DNA from 2 places in the Rhodoferax sp. SPJ4 genome. Region 2 is predicted to be linked to the other one. Evidence: predicted binding sites of a transcription regulator. Region 2 holds the regulator's gene; the other holds the start of a gene.
The links. The regulator sigma-54, encoded in region 2, starts transcription at its own class of promoters, with help from an activator protein. The targets are predictions, from matches to a motif close to TGGCANGNAANCTGCTTT.
Positions count from the first base shown of each region.

Region 1: the regulator sigma-54 is predicted to act here: its motif matches at 5,567-5,584, upstream of AC4BAR_RS06370 (transglutaminase family protein).

Region 1 covers NZ_JBYZMN010000001.1:1,293,834-1,303,464, reverse strand. Annotated here, with positions in the region: gene AC4BAR_RS06375 (circularly permuted type 2 ATP-grasp protein) at 1-1,872, opposite strand, end outside; gene AC4BAR_RS06370 (transglutaminase family protein) at 2,032-5,520, opposite strand; gene AC4BAR_RS06365 (DNA internalization-related competence protein ComEC/Rec2) at 5,624-8,056, shown strand; gene AC4BAR_RS06360 (circularly permuted type 2 ATP-grasp protein) at 8,139-9,596, shown strand; gene AC4BAR_RS06355 (alpha-E domain-containing protein) at 9,626-9,631, shown strand, end outside.
Region 2 covers NZ_JBYZMN010000003.1:20,899-30,529, forward strand. Annotated here, with positions in the region: gene AC4BAR_RS11230 (THUMP domain-containing class I SAM-dependent RNA methyltransferase) at 1-848, opposite strand, end outside; gene AC4BAR_RS11235 (RNA polymerase factor sigma-54) at 952-2,472, opposite strand; gene lptB (LPS export ABC transporter ATP-binding protein) at 2,612-3,391, opposite strand; gene lptA (lipopolysaccharide transport periplasmic protein LptA) at 3,388-4,011, opposite strand; gene AC4BAR_RS11250 (thiol:disulfide interchange protein DsbA/DsbL) at 4,157-4,801, opposite strand; gene AC4BAR_RS11255 (SPOR domain-containing protein) at 4,854-5,525, opposite strand; gene argS (arginine--tRNA ligase) at 5,539-7,212, opposite strand; gene AC4BAR_RS11265 (PsiF family protein) at 7,325-7,666, shown strand; gene AC4BAR_RS11270 (LysR family transcriptional regulator) at 7,735-8,715, opposite strand; gene AC4BAR_RS11275 (haloacid dehalogenase type II) at 8,805-9,515, shown strand; gene AC4BAR_RS11280 (malate synthase G) at 9,550-9,631, shown strand, end outside.

The DNA.
Region 1 (9,631 bases), on a different contig from region 2:
GGACTGGTCTTCACCGTTCAGCGACTCCAGTGTCAGCCGGGCCAGCCGGATGCTGTTTTCGGTGCGTTCGGTGTAGCGGCCCAGCCAGAACAGGTTTTCGGCGGCGCGGCTGGTGACCAGCCGGCGGCCATGCGGCAGGGCGGCCGAGGCCAGGGCCTGCGGGCTGGGCAGCAGCGTGGTGGTGTCCACCGCGCCGGGCGCCATGACCCAGCAGTCGGCGCTGCTGCCACCACGCTGCATGGACGCCACACCGGCGTCGGAGCCGGCAATGCGGGCCAGGCCGCCGGGCAGCACGCGCCAGGATTGGGGGCCGTCGGACACCGCGTACACCCGCAGCAACACCGACTGCGGCACGATGCGGCCGCCCGAGCCGCCGTTGGCGTCAGGGCGCCAGGTGGGCATTTGCGACAGTGGCAAATAGGCCTGCACCGTGTGCTCGTCGCCCTGGCGCATGATGCGGCCGGCCCATTCGTCGAGCTGGCGGCGCGACTGGTTGCGCCCCAGCACCGCATGGAAAGAACCCTGCTGGCGCGAGCCGCTGTAGGTGGGCTTGATGACGCTGCTGCGCAGCTGGGGCAGGGCGTCTTCCATCGCCGCCCGTTCGCCGCACCACCAGGTGGGCAGGGCCGGCAGTTGCAGGTCTTGCCCGGTGAGCTGGCGGCACAGTGCCGGCAAAAAGCCCAGCAGCGCGGCCGATTCCAGAAAACCCGAACCGGGTGCGTTGGCCACCAGCACGTTGCCGGCGCGGATGGCCTGCAACAGGCCGGGCACACCCAGCCGCGAGTCGGCGCGCAGCTCCAGCGGGTCGAGAAAGGGGTCGTCCAGGCGCTTCAGCAGGCCGTGCACCGGCTCCAGGCCACGCAGGGTTTTCAGGTAGACCCGCTGGTCGCGCACGGTGAGGTCGTTGCCCTCGACCAGGGTCAGGCCCAGGTAGCGGGCCAGGTAGGCGTGCTCGAAATAGGTTTCGTTGTAGGGGCCGGGGGTGAGCAGCGCAATGTGCGCATCGGCGCCAGCGCCACTCATCTGCTTCAGGCTGTCGACCAGTGCCCGGTAGGTGCTGGCCAGCCGCTGCACATGCAGGCCCTCGAAGGCCTTGGGGAACAGCCGGGACACCGCCAGCCGGTTTTCCAGCAGGTAGCCCAGGCCGGACGGGGCCTGGGTGCTTTGCGACACCACCCACCAGTTACCGTCTGGGCCACGGGCCAGATCGAACGCCGCCACATGCAAATGGGTGCCGCCCAGCGGCGTGACACCACACATGGGTCGGATGTAGCCGGGGTGGCCCTGCACCAGCGCGGTGGGCAGCAGGCCCTCGGTCAGCAGGCGCTGGGGTCCGTACACGTCGGCCAGCACCTGCTCCAGCAGGCCCACCCGCTGCCGCACGCCGGCCTCGATCTGGGCCCAGCCGGCGGGGTCGATCAGCAGCGGAAACAGGTCCAGCGACCAGGGGCGCTGGGGGCCGTGGCTATCGGCATAGACGTTGTAGGTGACGCCGTTGTCGCGGATCTGCCGGCCCAGCAGCGCGGTGCGGCGGTTCAAATCCAGCAGGCCATCGGTGCCGATGTGGGTGAAAAAATGCTTCCAGCCGGGCGTCAATGCGGCCGCATCACCGAGGGCCGAGGGCGCGGCTGTCGGGCTGGATTGCGATTGCGACTGGCTTTGGGTCTGGCGTTGCGAGGCCGGGGTGGCCACGGTCAGTGCCGGTGCGGGCGGCGGTGCCACCGGGGCAACGCCCACCAGCGGGGAGGCGGTGTGGCCACGCAGCTCGTCAAAATGCCCAGCCACCGCGGACGGCGCCAGGGCGGCGGCCATGTCGGCTGCGCTGGCGGGTTGGCTGCCGTCAAACAGCGACGGGTGGGGCGGGTGGGGCATGGGGTCCATGGCAGGCAAGGACTCGATTGTCCCATGGCCCCAGTAGGGCCAAGGGCCCATCAGCGCCGTGGAGCTGGCGCTTTTGGGCCCTTGGTGGGCTGCCTGGTCCAGGTCGGCCGGCCGCGGGGGTGGGTGCTCGGTGCTCACCCGCCAGCCCGGTCAGGTGCGCAGGTCCAGCGTGAACGGGAACTCGCGGCTGCCTGGCACATGCAGGGTGGCCGGCGGGACCTTGAGCACGCCGGGCGTGTGGCCCATGCGGACAAAACGCGACATGCGTCGGCTTTCGGCCTCGTAGGAGTTCACCGGGAAGGTGTCGTAGCTGCGGCCGCCGGGATGGGTCACGTGGTACTGGCAGCCGCCCAGCGAGCGGCCCATCCAGGTGTCGACGATGTCGAAGGTGATGGGCGCGTGGATGCCGATGGTGGGATGAAGCGCCGACGGCGGCGCCCAGGCTTTGTAGCGCACGCCCGACACGTACTCGCCCACGGTGCCGGTGGGCTGCATGGGCAGCGCGCGGCCGTTGGCGGTGATGGCGTAGCGGCTGGGGTTGAGGCCGGTGACGCGCACCTCGATGCGCTCCAGTGAGGAGTCGACATAACGGGCGGTGCCGCCGGCGGTGCTCTCCTCACCCATCACATGCCAGGGCTCCAGCGCGTTGCGCAGCGTCAGCTCGATGCCGCTGACCTGGACCTCACCGACCAGCGGGAAGCGGAACTCGAAATGCGGCGCAAACCACGAGGGGTCGAAGGCGTAGCCGGCGCTGTTCATCTCGGCAATGACGTCGGCAAAGTCCATTTGCACAAAGGTGGGCAGCAGGAAACGGTCGTGCAGCTCGGTGCCCCAGCGGGCGGCGGGCGCCTCGTAAGGGGTTTTCCAGAAGCGGGCCACCAGCGCGCGCAGCAGCAGCTGCTGGGAAATGCTCATGCGGGCGTGCGGCGGCATCTCGAAGGCGCGCAGCTCCAGCAGGCCCAGCCGGCCGGTGGCCGAGTCGGGCGAGTACATCTTGTCGATGCTGAACTCGCTGCGGTGGGTGTTGCCGGTGACGTCGATCAGGATGTTGCGCAGGCTGCGGTCGACCAGCCAGGCCGGCATGGCCTGGCCATGTTTTTGGCGCGCCTTGCGGATCTCGGCCAGCGCAATCTCCAGCTCGTACAGCTGATCGTTGCGGGCTTCGTCGACCCGCGGCGCCTGGCTGGTCGGGCCGATGAACATGCCGCTGAACAAATAGCTCAGAGACGGGTGGTTGTGCCAGTACAGCAGCAGGCTGGCCAGCAGCTCGGGCCGGCGCAGAAACGGGCTGTCGGACGGTGTGGCGCCGCCCATCACAAAGTGGTTGCCGCCGCCGGTGCCGGTGTGGCGGCCGTCGGTCATGAACTTCTCGGCCGACAGCCGGGTTTCGAACGCGGCCTCGTACAGGAATTCGGTGTGGGCCACCAGTTCACCCCAGCTGTAGGCCGGGTGGATGTTGACCTCGATCACGCCAGGGTCGGGCGTGACCTGCAGCAATTTGAGGCGCGGGTCGCGTGGCGGTGGGTAGCCCTCCAGCACCACCTTGACGCCCAGCTCGGCCGCAGTGGCTTCCACCGCGGCCAGCAGGTCGAGGTAGTCGTCGACCTCGGCCAGCGGCGGCATGAACACGTAGAGCATGCACGAGGCCTGGCCTTGCTGTTCGGCCTTGGGGCCGTTGGCGCGGCGCGGGTCGCGGGCCTCCACACACAGCGCGGTGCGTATGGTGTCGCTGGCCGACACAAAACGGGAAGGCGGCGAGTTCAGTGTGGCCGCGGCCTGGCTGCCTGCAGGGCCAGTGCCCGCACCGGCAGCCCCTGTTGCAGTGCCGACGCCCCGCATTTGCATCAGCCGGCTGGCTTCGCGCCGGGCGTCGCCGGCCGGGCCTTGCGGCGCGTAGCGGCTGTGCAGCAGGTCGGTGTTGGGCAGCGGGCTGCTGCTGAAGACCGGGTCCATCGGGTCACGCTCGGTCAGATAGGGGTACTCGTTGTCCCGCACCCAGGGCAGCGAGCCCAGCGGCAGGCGGAAACCCATGGGGGAGTCGCCAGGGATCAGGTACATGCGGTCGTCGCGCAGAAACCAGGGGCCGGTTTTCCAGCGGCCGCCCTGCAGGCGCGGGCCGCTGCCGTCGCCCGACGGTGATTGCAGCGGCAGCACATAGCCCACCACCGCGTCCAGCTTCTGGGTGAAGACGCGGCGCAGCCGGGCCCGCTCCAGCTCGTCGTCGAGCCGCGAATCAAAGGGGTCGACGTTGACCGGCAGCTTGTGCTCGCGCCACAGGTAGTACCAGACATCCTCGTAGCCGGGGGTGATGAAGTCGGTGGGCAGGCCCATCTTCTGCGCCAGCAGCGTGGTGAAGCGCTCGGCGTCGGCGCTGGTGTAGTGGCTGGGCACCCGCTCGTCGGCGAACAGATCGGGGTTTTTCCAGACCGGCTGGCCGTCGGCGCGCCAGTAGATGTTGAGGGCCCAGCGCGGCAATTGCTCGCCCGGGTACCACTTGCCCTGGCCAAAGTGCAGGAAGCCGCCCTGACCGTACTCGTCGCGCAGCTTGTGCACCAGCGCGGTGGCGTAGCCGCGTTTGGTCGGGCCCAGCGCGTCGGTGTTCCATTCGGCGGCGTCACGGTCGCTCACCGCCACAAAGGTGGGCTCGCCGCCCATGGTCAGGCGCACATCGCCAGCTTTCAGCTCCTGGTCGACCTTGTCGCCCAAGGCCAGCACCGCGGCCCACTGGTCGTCGGTGTAGGGCTTGGTGACGCGCGGCGATTCATAGATGCGGCTCACCGCCATGTGGTGGCTGAACTCAACCTCGGCCTCGTCCACCGCGCCCTCGATGGGGGCGGCGGCCGAGGGTTGGGGCGTGCAGGCCAGCGGAATGTGGCCCTCACCGGCCAGCAGGCCGGAGGTGGCGTCCAGGCCAATCCAGCCGGCACCGGGCAAATACACCTCGCACCAGGCGTGCAGGTCGGTGAAATCCACCGTGGTGCCGCTGGGGCCGTCCAGCGCCTTGACGTCGGGGGTCAGCTGAATCAAATAGCCCGAGACGAAGCGCGCGGCCAGGCCGCAATGGCGCAGCAGCTGCACCAGCAGCCAGCCGGAATCGCGGCAGGAGCCGGCCGCCAGCTCCAGGGTTTCTTCCGGCGTTTGCACGCCGGGCTCCATGCGGATCAGGTAGCGGATGTCGCTCTGCACCTGCTGGTTCAGCTTGACCAGGAAGTCGATGGTGCGGCCCTTGGTTTGGTCGATCTTGTCGAGGTAGGCCTTGACCAGCGGCGTCATGGGCTCGGTGGCCAGGTAGGGCGTGAGCTCCTGGCTTTGCTCGGCGGTATAGCTGAACGGGAACTGCTCGGCGTAGGGTTCGAGGAAGAAGTCGAAGGGGCTGTAGACCGCCATCTCGACCACCAGGTCCACCGTGATCTTGAATTCGGTGGTTTTCTCCGGAAACACCAGCCGGGCCTGGTAGTTGGCGAACGGGTCTTGCTGCCAGTTGACGAAGTGACCTTCGGGCTCAACCTTCAGCGAGTACGACAAGACCTTGCTGCGGCAATGCGGGGCCGGGCGCAGGCGGATCACCTGCGGGCCCAGCGCCACCAGGCGGTCGTACTGGTAATGGGTGACGTGGTTCAGCGCGGCATGAATGGGCATGGGGTTCTCGGTCTCGGCTCGGTGGGGCGGGGGCGCCTGTCCCATCCTAGCAAGTCCTGAGCCATCCGTTGATGACAAAGCGCCGGGCGATTAGCATCCCGCCATGCCACAGCGCGCCGTCCAGGGCTCGGTTGTCGCCAGCGCCGGTGTGCTGGCGCTGCTGGGCTGGGTGCTGGGTTCGGCGTTGCAATTACAGCAGCCCAGCCTGTGGCCCAGCCCGGTGTACGCCGGGCTGGCGCTGACCGGGCTGGCCGGCGCGGCCTGGGGTGGGCTGCGGCCGGCCCCGGTGCGGCCATGGCTGGCGATGGCCTGGGCGGCGCTGTTCGCCGCGGTGCTGGGTTTTGCCAGTGTGGGCCTGCGCGCCCAGGCCTTCGATGGCCAGCGGCTGGCACCCGAACTGGAGGGCCAGGACCTGCGCCTCAGTGGCACGGTGGCCGCGATGCCGCAGCGCACCGAGTGGGGCTGGCGTTTCCGTTTTGACGTTGAGCAGGCTTGGCATGGGGCAGCGCCGGTAGCCGTGCCCAGCCGGATCGACCTCGGCTGGTATGCCCGCGGCGGTTGGGGCCCGGCCGCTGCCGTACCGCCAGAGGCGCAGGCGCTGCCGGCATTGCGGGCCGGCGAGCGCTGGCAATTCACGGTGCGGCTCAAGGCGCCGCACGGCCAGGTCAACCCACATGGTTTTGACGTGGAGCTGTGGTGGTGGGAGCAGGGCATACAGGCCACCGGCGCGGTGCGCGATGGCCCCAAAGACATGGTCCCACAGCGGCTGGGCGACAGCGGCCGGCACCCGCTGGAGCGGGCCCGGCAGTCGGTGCGCGACGCGATTTTTCTCACCGTGGCCGACCGGCGGCTGGCCGGCGTGGTGGCGGCCCTGGTCACTGGCGACCAGAACGCCATCGAGCGGGCCGACTGGGACATTTACCGCGCCACCGGCGTGGCCCATTTGATGAGCATCTCCGGCCTGCACATCACCATGTTCGCCTGGGGTGCGGCGCTGCTGGTGGGCGCGCTGTGGCGGCGCAGCGCCTGGCTGTGCCTGGCCTGGCCGGCGCCGCAGGCGGCCTTGGCTGGGGGCTTGGCGCTGGCCACCGCCTATGCGCTGTTCAGCGGCTGGGGCGTGCCGGCCCAGCGCACGGTGCTGATGCTGGCCACCGCCGGCCTGCTGCGCTTGGCTGGCGCGCGCTGGCCCTGGCCGGTGGTGGCGCTGCTGGCCATGGCGGTGGTGGTGACGGCCGACCCCTGGGCCTTGCTGCAGGCCGGCTTCTGGCTGAGTTTTGTTGCGGTGGCGGTGCTGTTCGCGTCCGACGCCGGCGCTGAGCCGCTGCCCCAGCGCGCTCTGCGGGCACGCATGGCGGCGCTGTGGCGCGAGCAGTGGGTGGTGACGCTGGCGCTGACGCCGCTGAGCCTGCTGCTGTTTGGCCAGGTCTCGGTGGTGGGGCTGCTGGCCAACCTGGTGGCGATCCCCTGGGTCACGGGGGTGGTCACGCCGCTGGCCTTGCTGGGGGTGGTGTTTGCGCCGCTGTGGACGGTGGCGGCCGGTGCGGTCGATGGCCTGGGCCAGGGGCTGCAATGGCTGGCCAGCCTGCCGGGAGCCACGCTGTCGCGGCCGGCCCCGGCGCTGTGGGCCGGCGCGCTGGGGGTGGCGGGTGGCCTGCTGCTGGTGATGCGCTGGCCGCTGGCGCTGCGGCTGCTGGGCCTGCCGCTGGTGTTGCCGGTGCTGCTGTGGCACAACGCCCGGCCCGGCTCGGGCGAATTCGAGCTGCTGGCGGCCGACGTGGGCCAGGGCAATGCGGTGCTGCTGCGCACCGCCACCCACAGCCTGCTGTACGACGCCGGCCCGCGCTATTCGGTCGACAGCGACGCTGGCCACCGGGTGCTGGTGCCGCTGTTGCGGGCGCTGAACGAGCGACTGGACCTGCTGGTGTTGAGCCACCGCGACCTCGACCACACCGGCGGCGCGCCCGCGGTGCTGGCCATGCAGCCGCAGGCCGGGTTGCTCAGCTCCATCGAGGCCAGCCACCCGCTGCAGGCGCTGCGCCCGGCCCGCCGCTGTGTGGCCGGCCAGCACTGGGAGTGGGACGGCGTGCAGCTGGAGGTGTTGCACCCCCAGCCCGGTGACGAAGACCGTGGTCTCAAAAGCAATGCGCTGAGCTGTGTGCTGCGCATTGCCAACGGTCGGCAGGCGGCGCTGCTGGTGGGCGACATCGAGGCGGCCCAGGAGGCCAGTCTGCTGGCGGCCGGCGCGGCGCTGCGGGCCGACTTGCTGCTGGTGCCCCACCATGGCAGCAAGACCTCGTCGACCGAGGCCTTCGTGGCGGCGGTCCAGCCGCGCTGGGCGCTGGTGCAGGCCGGCTACCGCAACCGCTTCGGCCATCCGGCGGCCGAGGTGGTGGCGCGCTACCGCGGCCAGGGCGTGGCCTTGTTGGACTCGGCCCATTGCGGGGCGTTGCGGTGGTCATCGCTGGCGTCGGCGCCACCCCGCTGCGAGCGGCTGGTGGCGCCGCGCTACTGGCGACACGCCAGTCCGCCAGAATGAGGCCTGCAGGGCCGGTTTGACCGCGACGACCATGGCAGTTGGCCTGTAACTTGCTAAGCTGTAGACAGAAAAATGGTGCCCTATGCAAAAGTTTGACGAGATGTACACCGCCTTGCCCTACAAGTTTTTCACGCAGGGCGCGGAGATCCGAGACCACTACAAGCTGTACGACGCCTGGCTGGCCAAGCAGCCGGGCGACATGATGCGCAAGCGACGCGAAGAGGCGGAGATGATCTTCCGCCGCGTGGGCATCACCTTCGCGGTGTACGGCACCAAGGACGAGGACGGCGCCGGCACCGAGCGGCTGATTCCCTTTGACCTGATTCCCCGGGTCATTCCGGCCAATGAGTGGGCGTCCATGGAAAAGGGCCTGGCGCAGCGGGTGAATGCGCTGAACCGCTTCATCCACGACGTCTACCACGACCAGGAAATCATCAAGGCCGGCATCGTGCCGGCCGAGCAGATTTTGGGCAATGCGCAGTTCCGGCCGGAGATGGTGGGCGTGGACGTGCCCAACCAGATTTATTCGCACATCGCCGGCATCGACATCGTGCGCGCCGCCAACCCGGATGGCAGCGGCGAGTACTACGTGCTGGAAGACAACCTGCGGGTGCCCAGCGGCGTGAGCTACATGCTGGAAAACCGCAAGATGATGATGCGGCTGTTCCCCGACCTGTTCAACCAGCACCGGGTGGCACCGGTCGCCCATTACCCCGATCTGCTGCTGGAAACCCTGCGCGCCTCGGCGCCGCCGGCCACGGCAGAACCCACGGTGGTGGTGCTGACGCCGGGCATGTACAACAGCGCCTATTTCGAGCACGCCTTCCTGGCCCAGCAGATGGGCATCGAGCTGGTCGAGGGCCAGGACCTGGTGGTCAAGGACGACTTTGTCTACATGCGCACCACCCGCGGCTTGAAACGGGTGGACGTGATCTATCGCCGGGTGGACGACGACTTCCTCGATCCCTCGGTGTTCCGGCCCACCTCCACGCTGGGTTGTGAGGGCTTGATCGGTGCCTACCGGGCCGGCAACGTGACCATCTGCAACGCGGTGGGCACCGGCATTGCCGACGACAAGTCCATCTACCCCTATGTGCCCAAGATGGTGGAGTTCTACCTCGGTGAGAAGCCCATCCTGAACAACGTGCCCACCTACATGTGCCGCAACAAGGACGAGCTGGCCTACACCCTGGCCAACCTGAAAGACCTGGTGGTGAAAGAGGTGCACGGCGCCGGCGGCTACGGCATGCTGGTGGGCCCGGCCGCCACCACCGCCGAGATCGAGGATTTCCGCAAGGCCTTGCTGGCCAACCCGGCCGGCTACATCGCCCAGCCCACGCTGAGCCTGTCGAGCTGCCCGACCTTTGTGGAAAGCGGCATCGCACCCCGCCACATCGACCTGCGGCCCTTTGTGCTGAGCGGCAAGGAGGTGCAGATGGTGCCCGGCGGCCTGACCCGGGTGGCGCTGAAGGAGGGCTCGCTGGTGGTGAATTCGTCCCAGGGCGGCGGCACCAAGGACACCTGGATTCTGGAAGTCTGACAGTCCACCAAGAACAAAAAGGAAACCCTATGCTG
Region 2 (9,631 bases):
TGCACCGCGTGGGCCACACCGGCCCGCTCGGCGTTGCGCTGGGCGAAGTCCACCATGCGGAAGGCCACGTCGCTGCCAAACACCGGCGCGGTGGGCGCGCACACGGCGGCCTCGGCCTGGTCGCGCAGCGCGTCCCACACATGGGCCTGGAAGGGCAGGTATTTTTCGAAGGCGAAGCGGCGCAGCAGGCCAGGCGCCTGGTGGCAGGCGATGGTGGCGGCCTCGATGGCGATGGTGCCGCTGCCGCAGCAGGGGTCGTACAGCGGCACCGTGGCGTCCCAGCCGCTGGCGGCCAGCATGGCGGCGGCCAGGGTTTCCTTCAGCGGCGCCTCGCCCTTGTCTTCGCGCCAGCCGCGTTTGAACAGCGGCTCGCCCGAGGTGTCGATGTAGAGGGCGCAGCGGTCGGTGGTCAGGTGGGTGTAGATGCGCACATCGGGCCACTGGGTGTTGACGTCGGGCCGCACGCCACCGCTCTTGGCCCGGAAGCGGTCACAGACCGCGTCCTTGACCTTCAGCGCGGCAAAGTTCAGCGAGGTCAGCGGGCTGTGCTGGGCGGTGATCTCCACCTTGATGCTTTGCCGCGGCGTGAACCAGATTTCCCAGGCCACCTCGCTGGCGATGGCATAGAGGTCGTTTTCGCTGCGGTAAAAGCCGTCCGCCAGCTGCACCAGCACCCGCTGGGCCAACCGGCTGTGCAGGTTGAGCAGCATGGCGTCGCGCCAGGAGGCCACCACCCGCACGCCGCCGCGCAGCTTGTCGGTGTGGCCGCTGCACAGCCGCCGCACCTCGGCCTCCAGCAGGTCTTCCACGCCAGCGGCGCAGGGCAAAAAAAGGTGAAGTTGGTTCATTGGTCAAAAGCCTGGATGTTTCGCCGCCGGGCCGCCCCTGGGCGAAACACGGCCCCCTCGGCGGGCAGCGAACCACACGCAGTGGGGAGCGTGGGGGTCATGTTCACAGTGCTTTGCGCAGGTTGGCGGGCGCGATGCGCAAGGCCTCGCGGTACTTGGCCACGGTGCGGCGCGCGCACTCAATGCCCTGCTCTTTCAGCATCTCGGAAATCTGGTTGTCGCTGAGCGGCTTCTTGAGGTTTTCGGCGCTGACAAACTGCTTGATCAGCGCCCGCACCGCGGTGCTCGACGCGTTGCCGCCGGTTTCGGTGCCCAGTGCCGAGCCGAAGAAATACTTCAGCTCGAAGGTGCCAAAAGGCGTGGCCATGTACTTGGCGGTGGTGACCCGCGAGATGGTGGACTCGTGCAGGCCCAGCTCGTCGGCGATCTCGCGCAGCACCAGCGGCCGCATGGCCAGCTCGCCATGGACGAAGAAGTTCTTCTGCCGCTCGACGATGGCGCTGCTGACGCGCAGGATGGTGTCGAAGCGCTGCTGGATGTTCTTGATGAACCAGCGCGCTTCCTGCAGCCGCTGCTGAAGCGCCTGGGCATTGCCGCCGCGGCTGGCCTTGAGCGCACCGGCATAGATGTCGTGCACCCGCAGCCGGGGCATGACGTCGGGGTTGAGCTGGGCCCGGAAACGCGGGTTGGGGCCACGCCCCACCTGCACCACGATGACGTCGGGCACGACGATGTTGCGCTCCACGTCCACAAAGCGCCGGCCTGGCTTGGGCTCCAGGGTCTGGATCAGTGCAATGCCCTGGCGCACCAGCGCGTCGCTGAGCTGGCACAGCTGGGCCAGGCGCTTGAAATCGCGCCGCGCCAGCAGCTCCATGGGCTGGGCGCAAATGGCCTGGGCGGCCTTGACCACCTCGCTGGGGGGCAAGGCCTTGAGCTGCAGGCTCAGGCATTCGGCCAGGTGGCGAGCACCCACGCCCACCGGCTCCAGGCTTTGCAGCAGGCGCAAGGCCATGCCAAAACGCTGCACCAACTCCTCGACCTGCTCGGCATCGTCGCCGGCCAGGCCGCGGGCCAGCAGGTCCAGGCTGTCTTCGAGGTAGCCGTCGTCGTTGAGCGACTCGATCAGGAAACGCAGCGCGGCGCGGTCGATCTCGCTCAGGCGCAGCGACAAGGCCTGGCGGTGCAAAAAGGCGGTCAGCGACTCCTGCTGGCGGGCCAGTTCGGTGGCGTCCATCGCGCCGTCGTCGTCCTGCCGCTGGTGGGCTGGCGCGTCGCCGCCCCACTCGCTGTCGTTGGGCGCGATCTCGGTGCTGCCGTCGCCGTCCCAGTTGTCGGGCAGGGCTGGCTCACCGTCGCCCACCCCATCGGCCACCGCCTCGGTCTCAGTGCTGCTGGACGATGACGAAAACGGCTCGTCGTCGGCCCGGGCATCGGCCTGGGCCAGGCCAAACTCCTCGCGCGGCGCGGTCTCGTCGGCCACGTCGAGGAAGGGGTTTTCGTCGAGCATCTGCTCGACCTCCTGGCTGAGTTCCAGCGTGGACAGCTGCAGCAGTCGGATTGACTGCTGCAGTTGCGGCGTCAATGCGAGGTGCTGGGAGACACGGAGGGAAAGGCCTTGTTTCATGCAGGCGAACAAGGGACTGCGAATGCCCCGCAAGACTCAAACAGGGGCGCTGGTTTTTCCGCCGGGCCGCCCCAAGGAAAAACGCGGCCCCCTCGGGGGGCAGAGAGCGACACGCAGTGCGCGAACGTGGGGGCCATGTTCACATGCGGAAATGTTCGCCCAGGTAGACGCGGCGAACATCGGCGTTGTCAACGATCTCGGCGGGCGTGCCCTGGGCCAGCACATGACCGTCGCTGATGATGTAGGCGTGGTCGCAGATGCCCAGGGTTTCACGCACGTTGTGGTCGGTGATCAGCACGCCGATGCCGCGCGACTTCAGAAAACCGATGATGCGCTGGATCTCGATCACCGCGATCGGGTCGATGCCGGCAAAGGGCTCGTCGAGCAGGATGAACTGCGGCTGGGTGGCCAGGGCGCGGGCAATCTCGACCCGGCGCCGCTCACCGCCCGACAGCGCAGGGGCCGGCGAATCGCGCAGGTGCTCGACCCGCAGGTCTTGCAGCAGCGCATCCACCCGCTGCTCGATGACCGCGCGGCCCAGCGGCCGGCCGCCCTCGTCGCGCTGCAACTCCAGCACCGCGCGGATGTTGTCTTCGACATTGAGCTTGCGGAAGATCGACGCTTCCTGCGGCAGATAGCTCAGGCCCAGCCGCGAACGGCGGTGGATGGGCATGTGCTCGACCGACTGGCCGCCAATGGAGATCACGCCGGCGTCGGCCCGCACCAGGCCCACGATCATGTAGAACGAGGTGGTCTTGCCGGCGCCGTTGGGCCCCAGCAGGCCCACGACCTCGCCTTTTTGCACGGCCAGCGAGACGTCCTTGACCACCTTGCGGCTGCCGTAGGCTTTTTGCAGGCCGCGGGCTTCCAGCCGGCTGGGCGCCTCTGTGCCGCTGGCCGCGACCGGCAGCGCACTCATTTGCCGCTCCCGGGCAGGCGCTCGCTGGACCGCAGTTGGGCTGGCGGCTGGGCCGGCGTGGCCGACGCCGCCGCCTTGGGGGTGAGCACGGCGCGAATCCGGCCGCCCGGGTTGTCAGAGGCGGCATTGACCGCGCCACCGTTGACGGTGAAGACGTCGGAGGTGTTGTCGTAGGTGATCACGCTGCCGCTGGTTTCGTCGGTGACGGTGTCGCCCCGGAAACGGCGCAGCGTGGCCCGGCGTGTCAGCTTGACGTTGTCGGCTTTGCCGTCGTAGTCGATCTGCTCGGCCTCGCCCTCGATGAACTCGTCCAGGCCCTCGCGTTTCTGGCGGAAGTAGGCCAGTTTGCCCGGCGCCGCGGTGGCCACGCCGAACTGCGCGCCCTGGCCATCCTGCCGCACATCCACCCGGGCGGCCCGGATCAGCAGCGTGCCTTTGGAGATGACCACGTTGCCGGTGAACAGACTGGTCTGCCGCAGGTCGTCGTAACGCAGGGCATCGGCCTCGACGTTCATGGGTTTGTCTTTGTCGGCCTTTTCGGCCTGGGCCGGGCCAGCCGCTCCCAGCGTCAGCGACAACAAGACCCCAGCCAGGCGAAGGAACAAACGGGTGTTTTTCATAAGGGCATGATTCTTGCTGGCATTGTAGCCCGCCACCCGGGCAGGATTGGGGTTTCCCGTGACCATGCTGCATTGCAGCAACAACACCCCCCAAAGCCAAGGCCCGCGCGGTGGCGGGCCTTGGCATGGGGGGCGCAGCGCAGGCTTATTTGGCCTTGCGAACCTCGGCCACCAGGTAGTCGGCGACGGCCAGGGCCTGCGCCATGGTGCCGCCGGCCAGCGTGCCGTCGGTGTAATAACGGCCGGCAATGCCCAGCGAGGGCACGCCCTGGACCTTGAAGGCGTCCTGCAACTGGGCCGCCTTGCGGGCCTTGGAACTGGCGCTGAAGGAGCTGAACTGCTCGGTGAACTTGGCCTTGTCCAGGCCTTGCTTCTCGGCCCAGGCGATGATGGCGGCGTCGGTGTTCAATGGCTGCTTTTCCACATGCACGGCGTGGAAGACCTTGCGGTGCATGTCGTCGACCCGGCCCATGGCTTCCAGCGCGTAGTACAGGCGCTGCTGGGGCACGAAGTCGGCCCGGAAGGCCACCGGCACCCGGCGCACCACCACGTCCTTGGGCTGGCGCTTGATCCAGGGCTCCAGCGTGGGCTCAAAAGCGTTGCAATGCGGACAGCTGTACCAGAAGAACTCGATCACCTCGACCTTGCCGGCCGGCACGTCCACCGCCACCGGCTGGTCCAGCGTCAGGTACTGCTCGCCGTTCTGCGGCTTCGCACCCTGCGCCCTCGTGGCGCCCGACAAAGCCAACATGCCCACCGCCAACGCGGCCGAAAATTCCCGACGTTCCATGACTCGATCTCTCCTGTTGATGGGGGTCTGACTGCGCGGTGGCGCAAAAAGTTCAGCGCTGCACCCGCACCAGCGCGGTTTCCACGCCATTGGTGTCGAGTTTGTCCTTGCTGCGGTCGGCGTCCTCGCGGCGCTCGAACGGACCCACCCGGACCCGGTAGACGGTGCGACCGGACTGTTCGCGCTCGGTGACCTTGGCCTCCACCCCCATCAGCGACAAGCGCACCCGCTGGGCGTCGGCCTCTTCGGGCGTGCGGAAGGCGCCGGCCTGCACAAAGTAGGTGAAGGGGTCTACCGGCGCGCCGCTGGGCGCGGCGGGAACGGGGTTGGTGGCGGTGACCTTGGGCGTGGCCGCCGGGCCAGCAGCCGCGGCGCGGGCCCGGGCCAGGTCGCCCAGCGGGTCGGCCGAGGCCGGGGCTTTGGCGTCGGCGCGGGCGGGCGCACCGGGCGCCGGCCTGGCCGCCTCGCCGGTGACGGCCGGCGTGTTGCCCAGCGCCACCGGTGGGCGCACCGGGTTCTTGCCCTGCAGCGCGGCGTTGGGGTCCCAGTCCTTGTTTTTCTGGGCCTCGGCCGCCTCCTGGGTGGCCGAGCGGTTGGCCGGGGCCTTGTTCATGAAGGGCACCGGCACCTTGGTGACGAACACCGCCACCGCCAGGGCGGCGCCCAGGCCCACCAGCACCCCGATGATGAAGCCCACAATGGCCCCGCTGCGTCCTTGCTTCATGGTCTCTTTCTGCTCACATCTTGGTCGGGGCACTGACGCCCAGCATCGCCAGGCCATTGTGCAGCACCTGGGCGGTGGCGGCCACCAGGGCCAGCCGGGCCAGCTTGACGGCCGGGTCGTCGACCAGGATGCGTTCGGCGTCGTAGTAGCTGTGGTAACAGGCGGCCAGTTCACGCAGGTAGAAGGTGACGTCGTGCGGCGCGAAGCCGGCCGCGGCCTCGGTCAGCATGGCCGGGTACTTGGCCAGCAGCAGCATCAGCGCCTGGGCGGCCGGGCTGTCCAGCGGCGACAGGTCCACGCCGGCCAGGCTGGCGCGCTCACCGCCCCAGGCCGCCAGCACCGAGCAGATGCGGGCATGGGCGTACTGCACGTAGTAAACCGGGTTGTCGTTGTTCTGCGCCAGCGCCAGGTCGATGTCGAAGATGTACTCGGTGTCGGGCTTGCGGCTGAGCAGGAAGAAGCGCACCGCGTCCTTCGAGGTCCACTCGATCAGGTCGCGCAGCGTGACATAGCTGCCGGCACGCTTGGAGATCTTGACCTCCTCGCCGCCGCGCATCACCCGCACCATGGTGTGCAGCACGTAGTCGGGGTAGCCCTCGGGAATGCCCACGTTGGCGGCCTGCAGGCCGGCGCGCACCCGGGCGATGGTGCCGTGGTGGTCAGTGCCCTGGATGTTGATGACCCGGCCAAAGCCGCGTTCCCACTTGGTGATGTGGTAGGCCACATCGGGCACGAAGTAGGTGAAGCCGCCGTCGGACTTTCTCATCACGCGGTCCTTGTCGTCACCGTAGTCGGTGGACCTGAGCCACAGCGCGCCGTCCAGCTCGTAGGTCTTGCCGGCATCGATGAGCTTTTGCACCGCCGCCGCCACCCGGCCGCTGGTGTACAGGCTGGACTCCAGGTAGTACTGGTCGAAGCGCACCTGGAAGGCCTTCAGGTCCAGGTCTTGTTCACGGCGCAAATAGGCCACGGCGAACTCGCGCAGTGAATCCAGATCGTCGGCGTCGCCGCTGGCGGTGAATTCACGGTCGTCGGACTTGACGGTCTTCTTGGCCAGGAAGTCGGTCGCGATGTCGGCGATGTAGTCGCCGTTGTAGGCACTCTCCGGCCAGCCGGCGTCACCGGGCTTGAGGCCCTTGGCCCGGGCCTGGGTGGACGAGGCCAGGGTCTGGATCTGCACCCCGGCGTCGTTGTAATAGAACTCGCGGTGCACCCGCCAGCCCTGGCTGTCGAACAGGTTGCACAAGGCGTCGCCCAGCGCGGCCTGGCGGCCATGGCCCACGTGCAGCGGGCCGGTGGGGTTGGCGGAGACAAACTCCACCAGCAGGCGCTGGCCGTTGTCGGCCTGGCGGCCAAAGGCCTCGCCACCGCTCAGCACCTCGCGCACCACCTGCTGCTTGGCCTCGGGCTTGAGGCGGATGTTGATGAAGCCCGGGCCGGCGATCTCGATCGCCGCCACCCAGCGCTCGAAGGCCGGTGCGGCCAGCAGCGCGCTGCGCAGGGTCTCGGCCAGCTGGCGTGGGTTGGCCTTCATGGGCTTGGCCAGCTGCATCGCGGCGGTGAGGGCGAAGTCGCCATGGGCGGCGACCTTGGGCGACTCGAAAAACGCCTTGCTGGCGGCTCCGGGGCTGAGGGTTTCCAGCGTCAGCGCGAGCGCTTCCAACAATTCGTTTTTGACAGACAACATGCGGCGGATTTTACGGGTCGGCCTTTGGGAGGAGGCGGGCCCGCTTGTTGGCGCCCTCAGAATGTGCTTGAATCAACCTCGCGCTTTCCCCCATCACCTTTGTGGAGAATCCATGAAAACCATTCTTTCCCTGATCACCCTGGGCTTTGCCCTGTCCGTGGGCACCGCCCAGGCCGCTGGCCACGCCGGCGCCCCGATGGCCAACGCCAGTGCGGCCGCACCAGCCAAGGCGGCCGACGGCAAGACCAAGCAGCAGTCCAAGATGGGCGACTGCAACAAGGAGGCCGGCGACAAGAAGGGCGACGAGCGCAAGGCTTTCATGAAAAGCTGTTTGAGCAACAAGCCTGCAGCCCCCGCCACCCAGCAGGACAAGATGAAAACCTGCAACAAGGACGCCACCGGCAAAAAGGGCGATGAACGCAAGGCCTTCATGAAGGAATGCCTGAGCAAGTGAGCGCCTGCGGGGCCCAACCGGTCCCCGACCTCACCGACCCCGCTGCGGCGGGGTTTTTTGTGCCCGCATCAAGGCCCGGCCACGCGCCAGAAGCCGGGCTGGCCGTAATGGTGCTTGAGGAAGTCGATCCACAACCGCACCCGCAGCGGCAGGTGGCGGCGCTGCGGGAACACCGCGTAAATGCCGTTGGGCGGCGCGGCAAAGCCGGCCAGCACCTCCACCAGCGCGCCTGAGGCGATCTCGGCCTCGACCTCCCAGGTGCTGCGCCAGGCGATGCCCTGGCCGGCCAGGCACCAGTCGTGCAACACCTGGCCGTCCGAGCAGTCCAGCGGCCCGCCGGGCTTGAGGTGGACCAGTTCGTCATCCTCACCGGCCTCGACCGGCAAGGCGGCCAGCGGGCCTTTGCCCGACCGGCCCAGGCTGCCGCGCGGCAGCCGGAACGCCCAGCCGCGGGCCTGGGAGGCGTCGGTGGACAGGGTCAGGCAGTCAAAGCGCTGCAAATCCTGCGGATGCTGGGGCGTGCCACGGCGCGCCAGGTAGGCCGGCGTGGCCACACACAGCCGCCGGTTGTCGGCCAGCCGTACGCTGACCAGCGATGAATCCGGCAGGTCGCCCACCCGCACCGCGCAATCGAAGCCCTCGACCGCCAGGTCCACCACCCGGTCGCCCAGGTTCAGCGACAGCGTGACCTCGGGGTGCAGCGCGCGGAACTTGGGCACCAGCGGCGCCACATGGCGGCGCCCGAAGCCGGCCGGCGCCGTGACCCGCAGGTGGCCGCTGGCCTTGACCCCGCCGGCCGACACGCTGGCCTCGGCATTGGCCACGTCGGCCAGCACCCGCTGGCAGTCTTCCAGAAAGGCGCTGCCCTCGTGGGTCAGGCGGATGCGCCGGGTGGTGCGCACCATCAGCTTGACGCCCAGGCGCTCTTCCAGCGCGTCCAGCCGGCGCCCCATGATGGCCGGGGCCACACCCTCGGCCAGCGCAGCGGCGGTCAGGCTGCCGCGGGTGGCCACCGACACAAAGGAGGCGAGTTGTTTGAACTTGTCCATGGGGTTGGCGTCAATTACATCTTAAAAGTCATTAATCAATCAACTTTTCATTGATTAATCGGCATTGAAGTATCAAATACATTAGTGCCATGGAAAAATCTTTGGCCTTTGGCTTCTCTGCGCCCAAAGCGGTGCTGTTTGATGCCTATGGCACCTTGCTGGATGTGTACAGCGTGGGCCTGCTGGCCGAACAGCTGTTCCCTGGCCAAGGCCAGGCGCTGGCCGTTCTGTGGCGCGACAAGCAGATTGAATACACCCGGCTGGTCACCACCAGCAACCATGGCGCGCATTACCAGCCGTTTTGGGAGCTGACGCGGGCCGGCCTGCGCTACGCGTGCAAGCGCCTGGGCCTGGACCTGACCACCGAGCGCGAACAGCAGCTGATGAACCAGTATCGCCACCTGAGCGCCTTCCCGGAAAACCGGGCGGTGCTGGCCGACCTGAAGGCGCGCGGCATCGTCACCGGCATCCTGTCCAACGGCGACCCCGAGATGCTGGCGGTGGCGGTGCGCAGCGCCGGCCTGGTGGACCTGCTGGACCATGTGCTCAGCGTCGATGCCCTGCGAAAATACAAGACCCATCCCGACGCCTACGCGCTGGGCCCGCAGGCCACCGGTCTGCCGGTGCAGCAGATCGGCTTTGTCAGCTGCAATGGCTGGGACGCGCTGGCCGCCACCTGGTACGGCTACCAAACCCTGTGGGTCAACCGCTACCAGCTGCCGTTCGAGGAACTGGGCACACCGCCCACCCACACCGGCAGCTCGCTGCGCGATGTGTCCCGCTTTTTTGCGGCCGCCTGATTCCGTTTTCTTTTTTCACTTCACTCATCACACCATGACCGAACGCACCGCCATCCACCGCCTCCAGGTTGCCACCGAACTGCAGCAGTTCATCGAAACCCAGGTGCTGCCTGGCA